Linked DNA regions of Pelorhabdus rhamnosifermentans. The protein of the gene in region 2 interacts with the protein of the main gene of each other region in a pairwise test. Links are inferred from orthologs where the notes say so. Each region holds a gene or a part of one and is shown on either strand. Other genes may lie near its edges.

Evidence for each region.
Region 1: the proteins of Ga0466249_RS22110 (region 2) and rplL interact in binary tests that used the Escherichia coli proteins (3 or more experiments, as listed by UniProt). The link is inferred for Pelorhabdus rhamnosifermentans from one-to-one orthologs.

Annotation. Positions count from the first base shown.
Region 1 is NZ_JAHGVE010000010.1:29,500-36,683, reverse strand. The notes cover bases 1-2,865. They hold rplL (50S ribosomal protein L7/L12), read right to left. Parts: upstream 1,685-2,865; coding sequence 1,316-1,684; downstream 1-1,315. Other genes in these bases: rplA (50S ribosomal protein L1), read right to left, coding at 2,416-2,865; rplJ (50S ribosomal protein L10), read right to left, coding at 1,736-2,260; rpoB (DNA-directed RNA polymerase subunit beta), read right to left, coding at 1-938. Outside these bases: more of rplA, read right to left, coding at 2,866-3,123; rplK (50S ribosomal protein L11), read right to left, coding at 3,176-3,601; transcription termination/antitermination protein NusG, read right to left, coding at 3,682-4,212; preprotein translocase subunit SecE, read right to left, coding at 4,245-4,460; rpmG (50S ribosomal protein L33), read right to left, coding at 4,616-4,765; tuf (elongation factor Tu), read right to left, coding at 4,975-6,177. UniProt on the Escherichia coli protein: The binding site for several of the GTPase factors involved in protein synthesis (IF-2, EF-Tu, EF-G and RF3). Is thus essential for accurate translation.
Region 2 is NZ_JAHGVE010000029.1:249-8,561, reverse strand. The notes cover bases 3,611-7,604. They hold Ga0466249_RS22110 (DNA polymerase III subunit alpha), read left to right. Parts: upstream 3,611-3,975; coding sequence 3,976-7,404; downstream 7,405-7,604. Other genes in these bases: Ga0466249_RS22105 (YdcF family protein), read right to left, coding at 7,413-7,604; Ga0466249_RS22115 (hypothetical protein), read left to right, coding at 3,611-3,828. Outside these bases: Ga0466249_RS22130 (MBL fold metallo-hydrolase), read left to right, coding at 1-918; translational GTPase TypA, read left to right, coding at 1,093-2,901; Ga0466249_RS22120 (cell division protein SepF), read left to right, coding at 2,993-3,391; more of Ga0466249_RS22115, read left to right, coding at 3,553-3,610; more of Ga0466249_RS22105, read right to left, coding at 7,605-7,997. UniProt on the Escherichia coli protein: DNA polymerase III is a complex, multichain enzyme responsible for most of the replicative synthesis in bacteria. This DNA polymerase also exhibits 3' to 5' exonuclease activity. The alpha chain is the DNA polymerase catalytic subunit.

The sequences.
Region 1 (7,184 bases), on a different replicon or contig from region 2:
AGTTGCTGTTCATCCATCACCGTATCAGCGGGAAGAATAATTTCACCACTCGTTTTATCAACAATTGCTGAAAATAATGTTTTACCATAGAGCCGACGGCGCCATCCCAACTTTTTCGTCAGTTTATAACGTCCAACTGTTGCCAGATCATAACGCTTGGGATCGAAAAATAAAGATTCCAGCAGTTGCGTCGCATTTTCTACTGTTGGCGGCTCCCCCGGACGAAGACGCTTGTAAATTTCTACGAGCGCTTCCTCTTTCGAATCCGAACTATCTTTATCAAGTGTTGCCCGAATACGAATGTCATTATCAAATAGGTCAGATATCGCTTGACTTGAAGCAATGCCTAACGCCCGCACTAAAATGGTAGCAGGCAATTTACGTGTCCGATCGACACGGACAGAAAGAATATCATTGGCATCTGTTTCAAATTCAAGCCATGCACCACGATTTGGAATGACTGTCGCGTTATACAATTTTTTCCCCGTCGTGTCAATCGTTTCACCGTAATATACTCCTGGTGAACGGACTAACTGACTGACAATGACACGCTCAGCACCATTAATAATAAAGGTCCCTGTGTCTGTCATGAGTGGAAAATCACCCATAAATACTTCTTGTTCCTTAATTTCGCCCGTATCACGGTTAATGAGCCGCACATTCACTCTTAGTGGTGCGGAGTAGGTCACATCCCGTTCTTTGCATTCTTCCACTTCATATTTCGGTTCGCCTAAATTGAAAGTCTCGAAAGACAACACGAGATTTCCTGTAAAATCTTGAATTGGCGAAACATCATGAAATATTTCTTGCAGCCCTTCACGCAAGAACCATTGGTAAGAATTTTTCTGAAGCTCGATCAGGTTGGGCATGTCCAGCACTTCATCAATTTTTGCATAACTATATCTTACCCTTTTGCCCACCGGAACAGGTTTGAACATGAAATCCTTCACCCCTTAGCCCTTTTTGACTAACTAAAGTACTCTAAACATTCATTGCAGGCTAGATCAGAATTACATCCGGCACTGCCAGCAGGGAATACGCAAAATAAGCAAGGTTCAATTGTTCCATTTCGGACCTTGCTTTTTTCTGACCGATGAAATGACAAATTCATCCTCCACTATATTACTATTTCCTGCCAATATCGAATTTATACCTTCTGACACACATTGTGTGTTTTCAGACGAAATTATGTATCGCAATTTAAAATGTTATCATATCATAATAAATAAGTCAAGTGTTATAAAACTTTTTTTTGAAAAATAAAAGAGGGCAACTCAAACTACCCGAGCGCCCTCTTTTATCACTCTGCAATTAATTATTTTACTTCGGCAGTTGCGCCTGCTTCAGTTAATTTAGCAAGGATTGCATCAGCATCAGCTTTAGAAATCTTTTCTTTAACTGGTTTAGGAGCTCCATCAACTAATTCCTTTGCTTCTTTCAGACCAAGACCAGTAATCTCGCGAACAACTTTAATTACGCCAATCTTGGATGAACCAGCGCCAGTCAGAACAACATCAAATTCAGTTTTCTCTTCAGCAGCAGCAGCGCCACCAGCAGCAGGAGCAGCTACAGCTACAGGAGCTGCTGCAGATACGCCAAATTTTTCTTCCAAAGCTTTTACAAGCTCCGATAATTCCAATACAGTCATTGATTCAATTGCTTGCATAATTTCTTCTTTAGTCATTATAAAAAACCTCCGTTTTTTTGTTTTAATTTTTAATGGTTAATTTGTAACTCAAGCGGATTCCTTTTGTTGGCGAACAGCTTCAAGCGTATAAACCAAATTGCGAATATTGCCTTGAAGTACATTGACAAAACCAGCGATTGGCGACTGCATACCAGCAAGTACACGCGACACCAATACTTCGCGAGAAGGAAGATCTGCTAAGGCTTTCACCTTTGCTTCGTCAATAACCTGTCCCTCGAGGATACCCGATTTAATAGAAATGACTTTGGCTTCTTTCATAAACTCTGAAATAATTTTAGCTGGAATAACAGGATCACTTACAGACAAGGCAATAGCGCTTGGGCCTTCCAAAACAGGCTCTAAACCTTCAATACCTGCTTGTGCTGCGGCTAAACGAATCATCGTATTTTTTGCTACGAAATAATCGACGCCTGCTTCACGAAATATCCGACGAAGTTTCGTATCCTGTGCAACAGTAATGCCGCGATAGTTGATTAATACGGCACCTTGGGCTGCAGCTAATTTTTCTTTGAGTTCAGATACAACTACTTTCTTTTCATTTGTAACTGCCATTGTTTCTTACACCTCCTTCAACATAATCAATGCAACTAAAAAGACCCCACGGCATAAACCGGAGGTCGTAACTGTCATTACGGTTTCCAGCCTCGGCAGGCAAGCATTGCTTTTATCCCAATAAACGGGACCTGCGGTCTATAGCCAAAATAAAACTATTCTTTTTTGCCGGAAACAACTTTGAGTGGGTTGACTTTTACGCCAGGTCCCATGGTTGTGCTAAGCGTAATGGACTTCAGGTACTGTCCTTTAGCAGAAGCAGGTTTCACTTTATTCAGTGTATCAACAAGTGTCGTAAAGTTTTCAATCAGTTTTCCCTGTTCAAAAGAAACTTTACCAATTGGAGCATGAATATTGCCTGCTTTATCAGTACGATACTCAATCTTACCCGCTTTAATTTCATGAATGGCTTTGGTTACATCCAGTGTAACTGTTCCAACCTTTGGATTTGGCATCAAACCTTTAGGTCCGAGAATTTTACCAAGTCGACCGACTGTACCCATCATATCAGGGGTAGCAACAGCCACATCGAATTCAGTCCAGCCACCTTGAATTTTTGCTACAAGATCTTCAGCACCAACAAAATCAGCGCCAGCAGCTTCAGCAGCTTTGGCTTTTTCACCTTTAGCAAAAACAAGTACAGATTTGCTCTTACCTGTTCCGTTCGGCAATACAACAGCGCCGCGAACTTGCTGGTCAGCATATTTCACATCGACACCTAATTTAATGGCAACTTCAACAGTTTCATCAAATTTCGCTGTAGCCGTTTTTTTCACTAAATCAATGGCTTCTTCAACTTCATACAGTTGTTTGTCATCAACAAGCTTAGCAGCTTCTTGATATTTTTTACCAACTTTTGGCATATGTTATTCCTCCTTGTGGTTTAGCGGAAAAATCCTCCCACCTAATTAAGCATTAGTCGACAACATCAATTCCCATGCTGCGCGCCGTGCCTTCAATCATCCGCATTGCTGCTTCTACATTAGCGGCATTTAAGTCAGCCATTTTACTTTCAGCGATTTCGCGAACTTTCGTACGAGAAACCTTGGCTACTTTTTTCTTATTTGGCTCACCGGAAGCCTTTTCAATACCTGCTGCTTTTTTCAAAAGTACAGGAGCCGGTGGAGTTTTAGTGACAAAAGTAAAGGATCTATCTTCAAAAACAGTAATCTCTACCGGAATAATCAGTCCGACTTGTTTAGCTGTTCTTTCATTGAAATCCTTAACAAACGCCATAATGTTGACGCCAGCTTGACCAAGAGCAGGGCCTACTGGAGGCGCCGGAGTTGCTTTCGCTGCTGGAACTTGTAATTTAACCAATTTAATTACTTTTTTAGCCATGGTTACACCTCCTTACCTAACTAACTGTGGTTGACGGACTAGAAGTCCTCCCACTTAAAGGCAGTTTTACTGCACTCTATTTATATCTTTTCTACTTGTGTATAATCCAATTCGACCGGTGTTTCTCGTCCAAACATATCGACAAGAACTTTCAGTTTAGCCTGTTCCGGATGAACCTCTATCACTGTGGCTGACCAATTTTCAAAGGCCCCTGCTGTGATGCGCACAAGTTGATTTAACTCGATATCAAGTTTGGGTTTGACATCTTCCATTCCCATCGATTTAAGGATGTGCTTCACTTCGGCAGTACTAAGCGGAATAGGTTTGGTACCGGAACCGACAAAACCTGTAACACCCGGCGTATTGCGCACCACATACCACGAACGATCTGTCACGATCATTTCCACAAGCACATAGCCTGGGAATACTTTTTTCTTCGATATTTTTTTTTGACCGTCCTTGATCTCTACTTCGTCTTCCATGGGAACAACAATATTAAATATTTCGTTCTCCATAGCCATGGAATGCACTTTACGTTCCAGGTTGGCCATAACCTTGTTCTCATACCCTGAATAGGTATGTATGACATACCAGTGTTTTTCTGATTCCATCGTTACCAAGGGACTTTTCCGTCCCCCACCCCCTACTTAAGTATCAGTCGTAACGCCTCGTTAAATACACTGTCAACTACCCAAATCAAAGCGGCAATAAATATTACCGAAACAAAAACAACTCCTGTGTAAGAAATAAGTTCCTGCTTATTGGGCCATGACACCTTTTTGAGTTCGGCCTTAACTTCCCGGAAGAATTTTTTAAACCGCGGCGTTCCTTGCGGCATTGCCGTTTCTTGAGTAGCCATGTTTCTTACTCACACCCCGTCTTCTGCCAGGTTCCATAACTTTTTACACACTGGCAGGGGCAGAAGGACTTGAACCCTCAACCAACGGTTTTGGAGACCGCTACTCTACCAATTGAGCTATGCCCCTACTAAGTATAACACTTAACTATTATAAGTTATTTTGTTTCCTTGTGTAAAGTCTCTTTTTTACAGAACTTGCAGTATTTGTTGAGTTCTAATCTATCCGGATCATTTTTCTTGTTCTTATTGGTCTGATAATTGCGTTGTTTGCATTCCGTACAGGCCAATGTTACTGCGTTGCGCATCTTTTACACCCCTCTAAGCTAATAAATGTGACAAGTCTTTAAAATGTCGCTAATATAATTTATCATAATTAATTTGCTATGTCAATAGCCCACGAGCCCTGGTGTGCCATATCTCGCAAAAAACGGTCTAATTTACGCGCAAAGACACAAAGAAGTCTCTTCTTCTTTGTGTCTCCCCCGCACTATGTAGACAAAATTAATTTTTACGATTATGCATTAATTGCTGAAACAACACCGGCGCCTACAGTACGGCCACCTTCACGAATTGCAAAACGAAGTCCTTCTTCCATTGCAATCGGTGTAATAAGCTCAATATCCATGCGAATATTGTCGCCAGGCATTACCATTTCTACGCCTTCTGGAAGCGTCGTCACACCCGTTACGTCTGTTGTACGGAAGTAGAACTGCGGACGATAGCCATTAAAGAACGGCGTATGACGGCCTCCTTCTTCTTTCGTCAGTACATAAACTTGTGCCGAAAATTTCGTGTGAGGTTTAATTGAAGCTGGTTTTGCAAGTACTTGACCACGTTCAATTTCTTTTCTTTCAACACCACGCAGCAGTACGCCAATGTTGTCTCCTGCTACAGCGCTGTCTAACAGTTTTCTGAACATTTCAAGACCTGTTACAACCGTTGCTTTTGGTTTTTCTGTCATTCCGACGATTTCAATAGTATCACTTACTTTGATTTCGCCTCTTTCTACACGACCTGTAGCAACTGTGCCACGACCGGTAATTGTGAAGACATCTTCTACTGGCATCAAGAACGGTTTGTCCGTGTCGCGCGTAGGTGTTGGAATGTATTCATCAACAGCATCCATTAATTCATGTATCTTACCGCACCATTCGCATTCGCGTTTACCGCAGCCACATTCAAGTGCTTTAACAGCGGATCCTGTAATAATTGGAATATCATCACCAGGGAATTCATAGCTTGATAACAATTCACGTACTTCCATTTCTACCAATTCAATCAGTTCAGGATCATCAACAAGGTCCATCTTGTTTAAGAATACGACCATTGCTGGTACGCCAACCTGACGGGACAGCAGAATGTGTTCACGAGTCTGAGGCATTGGGCCGTCAGCAGCGCTACAAACAAGGATAGCACCATCCATCTGTGCAGCACCTGTGATCATGTTTTTTACATAGTCAGCATGGCCTGGGCAGTCAACATGGGCATAGTGACGTTTCTCTGTTTCATATTCCACATGTGCCGTATTAATCGTAATTCCACGTTCTCTTTCTTCTGGAGCCTTATCAATCATGTCATACGCCATGAATTCTGCACCGCCTGCTTTTGCCAGTGTCATGGTAATTGCAGCCGTTAAAGAAGTCTTGCCATGATCAACGTGACCGATGGTGCCAATATTCACATGAGGTTTGTTTCTTTCAAATTTTTTCTTAGCCATTCTATCTCATGTCCTCCCTAAAAAAGTAATACTGATCATTTCTAGCAACAATGTTAAAATCCTGCATTCTTTTCACAATAGCGGTAATTTATCGCTTTGTTTTCATTATAAGTAAATAAAGCCCCGCAATATGCGAGGCTTTTTTGTAGTTTCACTTGGTGGCGGCGCAGGGATTTGAACCCCGGACACTGCGGGTATGAACCGCATGCTCTAGCCAACTGAGCTACGCCGCCATATTATATATATGTGGAGCTAATGACCGGGATTGAACCGGTGACCTTATCCTTACCAAGGATACGCTCTACCGACTGAGCTACATCAGCAATAAATACATGGTTGCGGGGACAGGACTTGAACCTGTGACCTTCGGGTTATGAGCCCGACGAGCTGCCAGCTGCTCCACCCCGCGACATTCAAACCTTACTATAAAATTAATGAAAATGGTGGGCAGGGATGGATTCGAACCATCGTATCCGTTAAGAGGCAGATTTACAGTCTGCTGCCTTTAGCCACTCGGCCACCTACCCATTTAAATTTTTAAAACTGGAGCTGGCGAGAAGAATCGAACTCCCAACCTGCTGATTACAAGTCAGCTGCTCTACCAATTGAGCTACGCCAGCATGTTATTTTTAACTCCGCCACAAGGGCTTCGTTCTTAGCGACAAGATTTATTATACATCTTTCAATGCGCTGTGTCAACAACTTTTTTTGTTTTTCTTTATTCCTAAAATTTCATTTCAAAGTCATTAAGAACGATGGATCGACATAAATATCCTTGACAGGAACTAATGATACCACAAGAATTTATCCTTGTAAACACTTATTTAGCATCTTTTCAATAATAAAAATATCCAATTGATAAGAACGCCAGAACAAATCAATAGTAAGCAAAAGCCGCTAAAGTGAAACGATTCAAAAAACGCATCAACCAAACAATTGTCGCGCCAAAGAAATAGGCAAAAAATCCGTTAGTCCTTCAATAATGCCCAACAGACTAGCAGCAAGTT
Region 2 (8,313 bases):
CTCGCTGAGATCATTCGTGAGACAGTGAATCGCGGCGGCAATATTGTTATTCCTTCTTTTGCTGTGGGGCGTACGCAGACTTTGCTTTATTATTTGCATAGACTCTATAAGTCGAAGCGAATTCCTGATATTCCAGTGATTATTGATAGTCCTCTGGCCATATCAGCAACAGATATTTTTATGCATCATCAAAATGATTATGACAAAGAAGCTTATGATATGCTTGTTCATGACAAGGAGCATCCGCTAGAATTGCCTCATTTGATGTTTACTAAGACCGCTGATGAGTCGAAGGCCATTAATTTTATGCCAGGCTCAGCTATTATCATTTCGGCAAGTGGCATGGCTGATGCAGGCAGGATTCTTCATCATTTAAAACATAATTTATGGCGTAGTGAGTCAAGTATTCTCTTTGTTGGCTATCAGGCGCAGGGAAGTTTGGGTCGTCGAATTATAGAAGGGGCGAAACGCGTTAAAATTATGGGAGAAGAAGTCAGTGTCAAAGCTCAAATCTATAATTTAGATGGCTTTTCGGCTCATGCCGATCAAGGTCAGTTGTTACATTGGCTAGAGCAGTTTCATTCGAAGTTATCAGGTATATTTATTGTGCATGGTGAACTCGCTTCGTCAGAACCGTTTGCTAAACTAGTTGAAGAAAAGTTGCATTGTTCGACATATGTTCCCCGTTATGGTGACGAAATTACCCTGCGTGCTCAAACTTATACAGTTAAACCTTCTGAAATTGTTTTTGTTGAACCAGCTGTGCGTCAAGTACAGGAACTGTTCAATGAGATGGAAACGGAATATCGGGGTTACCGTCAACGTGTGGAGCGACAACTGGCTAAAGAACCTTCGCACGCTGGGGAATTTTTACATAGGTTAACTAAAATGGTGAAATTATTTAAAAAAGAAGACTAAAAGTAAATTTTTTCTTAAAATAGGCAACTTATTGACCTTTTTTGTAAACAATTAGCGTTTGTTCATTGACAGAGTGTGTTGATCAGTATAATATATTAATAAATCAATGACACTAGAAAGGATGCTTAGCAGCACAGCATCCTTTTCTCTTTTGTACTTAGGAGGTACTTATACATGAAACGGAATGATTTAAGAAATATTGCTATTATTGCCCATGTCGATCATGGTAAGACAACACTTGTTGATGCTATGTTACGGCAGAGTAATGTTTTTCGCAGCAATGAACAAGTAGCAGAGCGGGTTATGGATTCGAATGACTTGGAACGGGAACGTGGCATTACGATTCTATCGAAAAATACAGCTGTCATGTACAATGATATTAAAATTAATATTGTAGATACCCCAGGTCATGCCGATTTTGGCGGTGAAGTAGAACGGGTACTGAACATGGTTGATGGTGTATTGTTACTTGTGGATGCTTTTGAAGGTCCTATGCCTCAGACAAAATATGTTTTGCGCAAGGCTTTGGAACAGAAATTAAAACCGATTGTTGTTATTAATAAAATCGACCGTCCGGATCAACGTGTGGAAGAAGTTGTTGATGAAGTTTTAGAATTATTTATTGAGTTGGATGCCAATGATGAACAACTGGAATTCCCTGTTGTTTATGCAACGGCTCGTGATGGTATTGCTAAACTCAGTATGGAAGAAGAAAGCGACAATTTAGCACCGCTATTTAAATTGCTTGTCGAAACTATTCCTGCACCTGAAGGCGAAGTGGATGGTCCCCTACAAATGCTTGTTACGACACTTGATAATGATGAATATGTTGGCAAAGTCGCCATTGGTCGTGTCATTCGCGGTCGCATTGCGGAAGGCCAAAATGTGGCTGTGTTAAATGGCGAGGCCGAAACTCGCTCAAGAATTGGTAAGCTTTACACCTATCAGGGACTTAAACGAACGGAAGTAAAAGAAGCGGCATTAGGTGATATTGTTGCTGTAACAGGACTGGATGATATCAATATTGGTGTGACCATTGCTGATGCCGAAAATCCTGAAGCTTTGCCGACTATTAATATTGATGAACCTACTTTGGCGATGCTGTTTTCTGTAAATAACAGTCCTTTTGCGGGACGGGAAGGTCAATTTGTTACATCCCGTCATTTGCGTGATCGGTTGTTTAAAGAAGTAGAAACAAATGTAAGCCTCAAGGTTGAGGAAACAGATAGCGCTGATGCTTTTGAAGTGAAAGGACGCGGTGAACTTCATCTGGCTATTTTGATCGAAACCATGCGGCGTGAGGGTTATGAATTTCAAGTAGGCAAGCCAAGAGTAATTAATAAGACCATTAAAGGTCAATTATGCGAGCCTATGGAAGACCTCACCATTGAAGTTCCGCAAGATTTTATGGGAGCTGTCATGGAAGCTTTGGGAATGCGTAAAGCAGAGCTGACAAATATGGTTGAGCTTGCCGGTTATCTCAGAATGGAATTTATTATTCCGGCTCGCGGGTTAATTGGTTTTCGGTCGGAATTTTTGACAAAGACCAAGGGCAATGGCATTATGCATCATTTATTTCATGGTTATGCGCCTTTCAAAGGCGAGATTCCCGGAAGGAGTCGCGGTGCTTTAATTGCTTTTGAACTGGGTGAAACAACAGGCTATGGTATTTATAATTTGCAAGATCGCGGCGTCATGTTTATCGTTCCTGGGCAGGAAGTCTATGAAGGGATGATCATCGGTGAAAATACGCGTGAATCAGACATGGATGTCAATCCTTGCAAGAAAAAACATGTTTCAAACACACGTTCAAGTTCTTCTGATGAAGCTATTCGTCTGACTGCTCCACGCCTCTTGAGTTTAGAGCAGGCTTTGGAATATATTAATGACGATGAACTTGTTGAAGTGACACCAAAGAGCATTCGTTTGCGTAAATTTGTGCTCAGTCGTCAATCTCGTGGTCGTGACAGAAAAAGATCTTAAGAAAATACCATTTTTTTGAATATGTTTGCAGGAATATTATTTGTTGTGTCGAAATAACTCTCCATTGGTAGTCAGTGGGAGGCGAGTAATCATGGTCAGTTCTTTTTTTGAGCAGGTAATGAATTATATAATATCGCCAGCTGATGAGAATGAAAATCAGCTTTGCGTTCATCATAATGCTACCATGAAACTTCTTGTTATTTCACTAAATTCATTGGATCAAGCTTGCCGATATGCTGATTTGTTAAGATCCGGAGTGACGTTGATTGTTGAATATAGTGCGGTTGATAAGCAGAGTCAGCAAACGCTAAATGATTTTTTGAATGGTGTCTGTTACATTCTTCAGGGGAGTACACAAGCACTTGGTACAGATGTCATGATGTATATGCCAGAAAATGTGGAAGCTCATCGTCATATTTCGGCATCTACGCAGCCGATTCGTTCGAGTTATCCTTTTGAAAGGATAGTGCCTGCGCAACGCTTTTCTTAAATTGTTCGCACACACAATGCATTATATAGAAAAAGAAGCGTCTGTAGAGAGACGCTTCTTTTTTATTGTGTGAGTTTTATGTATAAAGGACTTCTTGTCTGCATATAATTTATTGCTAAGGAAAGTTACTTGGCAACGTTACGAGAGAAGGAGTGTCCACGATGCCCTTGCTCAAAGAAAAAACAAGCAAATTAGGTTCATTGTTCAGTTTTATGGCTGTTAGCCTATTGATTGTCTTATTTTTTCTGGCACTACCAGAATTTCTTTTGTCTACGACAGGTAGAATGTTTGTTGTGCTGTGGGCATTTGTTGCTATTTGTGTATTTCTCGCTCATGGCAGAAGAATTTCGATGCGACGGCGGCGAGTTCGTGCAAGGTTGTCAGCTGTTCATACGAAGCGCACCCATTCTACCCCAAAAAGTCTATTACGCGATTAGGCCATGGTAAAGAGAACCATGGCTTTTTAATTGCTGATTTACTGTAACTTTAAGGCGTGTTATCATTAAAAATGGAATCAATAAAAAACAGTTGCTTAGAAAGTTTACCAGTTTTATCTTAGCTATTTGTGTGAAAGGATGCTTATTATGGAAGAACAGCCAATGCCTAGCAAGGAAGTCGGAAATTTTGTTCATCTTCATGTTCATACAGAGTATAGCTTGCTTGACGGTGCAAGCCGGATTGGTGATCTTATTGCGCGTGCCAAAGAGCTGCATATGTCTGCATTAGCCATCACGGATCATGGCAATATGTATGGTTGTATGCATTTTTATAAACAAGCCATAAAAGCTCAGATTAAACCGATTATTGGTTGCGAAGTATATATTGCACCCAAGTCGCGATTTGAAAAGTCAACGCGAGAGGGAGAGGACTATTATCATTTAATTTTACTTGCTGAAAGCAATGAAGGCTATCGTAATCTCATGGAACTTGTGTCGCGGGCCAACACGGAGGGATTCTACTATAAGCCGCGTATTGATAGAGAACTTTTGCGTGAGCATAGTCAAGGGCTGATTTGTTTAAGTGCCTGTATTGCTGGTGAAATTCCGGCTCAGATTCTTAAGGATAATGTTAGGACAGCCGAAGAAATTTTGCAAGATTACTTGGATATTTTCGGACCACGCCATTTTTTTATTGAACTTCAAGATCATCATCTAAAGGAGCAGCAGATTGCTAATCGTGAGCTGATTCGCTTAGCACAGAAATATCATGTATCACTTGTTGCTACAAATGACATCCATTATGTTCAGCGCCAAGATGCGCAATGTCATGATGTATTATTATGTATTCAGACAGGGAAAATAGTAGAGGATCCCAATCGAATGAAGTTTCCGAATGACGAATTTTATTTAAAAAGCAGCCAGGAAATGACTGCTTTGTTTGCTGAATATCCCGAAGCTTTAGCAAATACAGTAAAAATTGCGGAGCGCTGTCAGGTCAATTTTGACTTCAATACCTATCATCTGCCGGAATTTTCTGTGCCTGAGGGCTATACAGCAAAATCCTATCTTGCCATGCTCTGTGAAAAAAATCTGGAACGTTGTTATCCCAAAGCAGATGACACTGTACGTAAACGGCTCAATTATGAGCTTTCTGTTATTCATAATATGGGATTTGACAGCTATTTTTTGGTTGTGTGGGATTTTGTCAACTATGCTCGTGACAGTCAAATTCCGGTGGGACCAGGTCGCGGATCGGCGGCTGGCAGTGTTGTGTCCTATTTGCTTCACATTACGACTATTGATCCACTGAAATATGGATTGCTATTCGAGCGCTTTTTAAATCCCGAGCGTGTAACGATGCCTGATATAGATATTGATTTTTGTTATGAACGGCGCAGTAAAATTGTTGAATACGTGGCGAGTCGTTATGGAACGGACAAGGTGGCACAAATTATTACATTTGGCACCATGGCAGCTAAGGCCGCTGTGCGTGATGTGGGGCGCGTACTCAACATTGCTTATGGCGAGGTCGATAGGGTAGCCAAGCTAATTCCAAATGAGCTTGGCATAACGCTGAAAAAGGCGCTATCGCAAAGTCCGGAACTCAGTGCCCTCTATCAGCAGGGCGGGCATATCAAAAAATTGCTTGATTTAGCCATGGCTGTTGAAGGTCTGCCACGTCATGCGTCTACTCATGCGGCAGGATTGGTTATTGCTCGCGAGCCGCTCACTCATTATGTGCCGCTGCAAAATTCTGCTGAGGGTTTTCTAACGACACAATATGATAAAGATCTGATAGAAGAGCTGGGTCTGTTAAAGATGGATCTTCTGGGGCTCCGAACGTTAACAGTCATTGGAGAGGCTGTCGACCTTATTCATGACCATCATGACCCTGAATTTGATATTGAAACGGTTAATCTTGCTGATGCTGCGACAGCGGAGCTATTTGCCAGCGGTGAAACAGCCGGTGTCTTTCAAATGGAATCAGCGGGGATGACTCATTTAGTGAAAGAACTTCACCCTGCTCAATTCGAAGATCTCATTCCTCTTGTAGCCTTATATCGTCCGGGACCGCTTGGCAGCGGTATGGTGACGGATTTTATTGAGGGTCGTCATGGGCGTAAAGACGTTCATTACCTGCATCCATTGCTTGAGCCGATTTTAAAGGATACGTTTGGTGTTATTCTTTATCAGGAGCAGGTTATGCAAATTGCTGCAACTTTGGCGGGATTTTCTTTGGGACAAGCCGATTTATTGCGTCGCGCGATGGGAAAAAAGAAGCATGCTGTCATACTGGCGCAGAAGGATAATTTTATTGCGGGATGTAAAAAGAATGGCTTTGATGAAAAATTTGCCATAGAAATTTTTGAGCTTATGGCACATTTTGCTGATTACGGGTTTAATAAATCTCATAGTGCCGCGTATGCCCTTGTTGCTTATGAGACAGCTTATTTAAAAGCCAATTATCCCGAAGAATTTATGGCAGCTCTATTAACGAGTGTTATGGGCACGAATGAGAAGGTCGGCCAATATATTGAAGAGTGCCATAGGCTAAATATAAAAATATTAGCGCCTGATATTAATGCGGGACAGGCAAAGTTTTCTGTCTCAGATGGTGCCATTCGCTTCGGGTTGGCAGGCGTAAAAAATGTCGGTGATGGCGCGATGATGAATATTATTGAAGCTCGTGAGAAACAGGGACCTTTTACTTCTCTCGTTGATTTTTGTAATAAAGTGGATATGCGTTTAGTCAATAAAAGGGTCATGGAAAGTCTTGTTTTGTGTGGTGCCTTTGATTCGTTTGGGTACAAACGGGCACAGCTTCTTGCTGTGATTGATCAAGCTGTTGAGATGGCGCAGCAGACGCAAAAAGACAAGTTGAGCGGACAAATCGGGCTATTTGGCGAAGAAATGATGGATAGCAGTACAGAACTTGTTATGCCGAATAAACCCGAAATGTCTCTTTTGGAGCGTTTAGCAGGTGAAAAAGAAATGATCGGGTTTTATGTGACCGGTCATCCCCTTGATCCTTATCGGGAAATATTAGGCACGTTGACATCTCTTCAAGAAATGAATGAAGGTGATCTTTCCGATGGAAAAATCATTAAGGTTGGCGGCCTTGTTGTGGGAGTTAAAAGAATTAATACGAAAAATGGCGATACCATGTGTTTTATCGATTTGGAAGACTTGACAGCCCACTCGGAAATTGTTGTTTTTCCGCGAGTTTTTGAAAAAGTCCGTTCTTTATTGTTGCTTGACTCAGCTATTATGGTTTCAGGAAAAATTAGTAGAAGTGATGAAAAAGTCAAGATTCTTGCCGGAGAAATTAAGCTCCTTAAAGAGTGTCGTCCGGAGATGCACATCAAAATTGCTGCGACTCAAGAAAATGCCGAGGTTATGGCAAAATTGAAGGATATTTTAATGCAGAGTTCTGGAACTACTATAGTTTATTTGCATTTTACAAAAAACCGTAAAATTATTAAAACAGATCAACCCTATTGGGCTGATCTGTCAGGTAATGTTGTCAGTCAGATAAGAGAGCTTTTAGGATCTCAAAGTGTATGGACTGCTTAGAAAAAAATTTATTTTTGTGGAAAAACTGTCAGTGCAACAATGGCTGCACCTTCCCTTGCATATTGTTTCGCTGTTAAGTAAACATTATCAGGTAGTGCTGCTGGCGATCCGGTGACATTCATACCGAGCTTACGGGCGATGAGCAGAGCGCGGTGCATGTGCGACGTGTTCGAAACGATAATGGCGGAGTGGAGATGTTTTTCTAACATTACTTGTTTTGAATTGGCGAGGTTTTGATAGGTATTAAAGGAGTTTTCCTCTAAATAAATGCGTTCAGGGGAGACGCCGTGTTCTATTAGAAATTGGCTCATCGCATAGGCTTCGCTTATTTCCTCATCTGTTCCCTTTGCCCCGCTAACAATAATTGTGGTTGCATAACCGTTTTGGTATAATCTAAGGGTTTCATTTAAACGTAATGCAAGTACAGCACTTGGTTTTTGACCAATTAACTTAGCGCCCAAAACAATGATGGTATCACTTGTCTGGGGTATGCTTGTCAGTCCGTCTGAAATAATTGGAAATTCGATGAAAATGATCAATAATAGCAATAATGCAAGAATAAGCTGTTTTCGAATAAATTTTCTGTGTTTCATGGAATTTCCCCCCTGTTTAAAAATTATCGCCTTTATTATAACACTGTATAGAAATGAAGAGCTAAGTTGAGGTGTTTTAATTTTTTTTATTATATATTTGAATAATTCTGGCGAAAAGAGTTGTAAATTTTCTCTTTTTTCGCTATACTAAATATGGATAGTACGTGACATTTTGCACGTACATAAATATGCAAAATACGTACCAATTTAATCAAAAATTCATTAAAATATAGAGACAAATGGGGGTGTAGCCTGAAAAAGTCTAGTAAACAAGCTTTATTTTCGAAAAATGGGCATGCGATTTTCAAATAAAAAA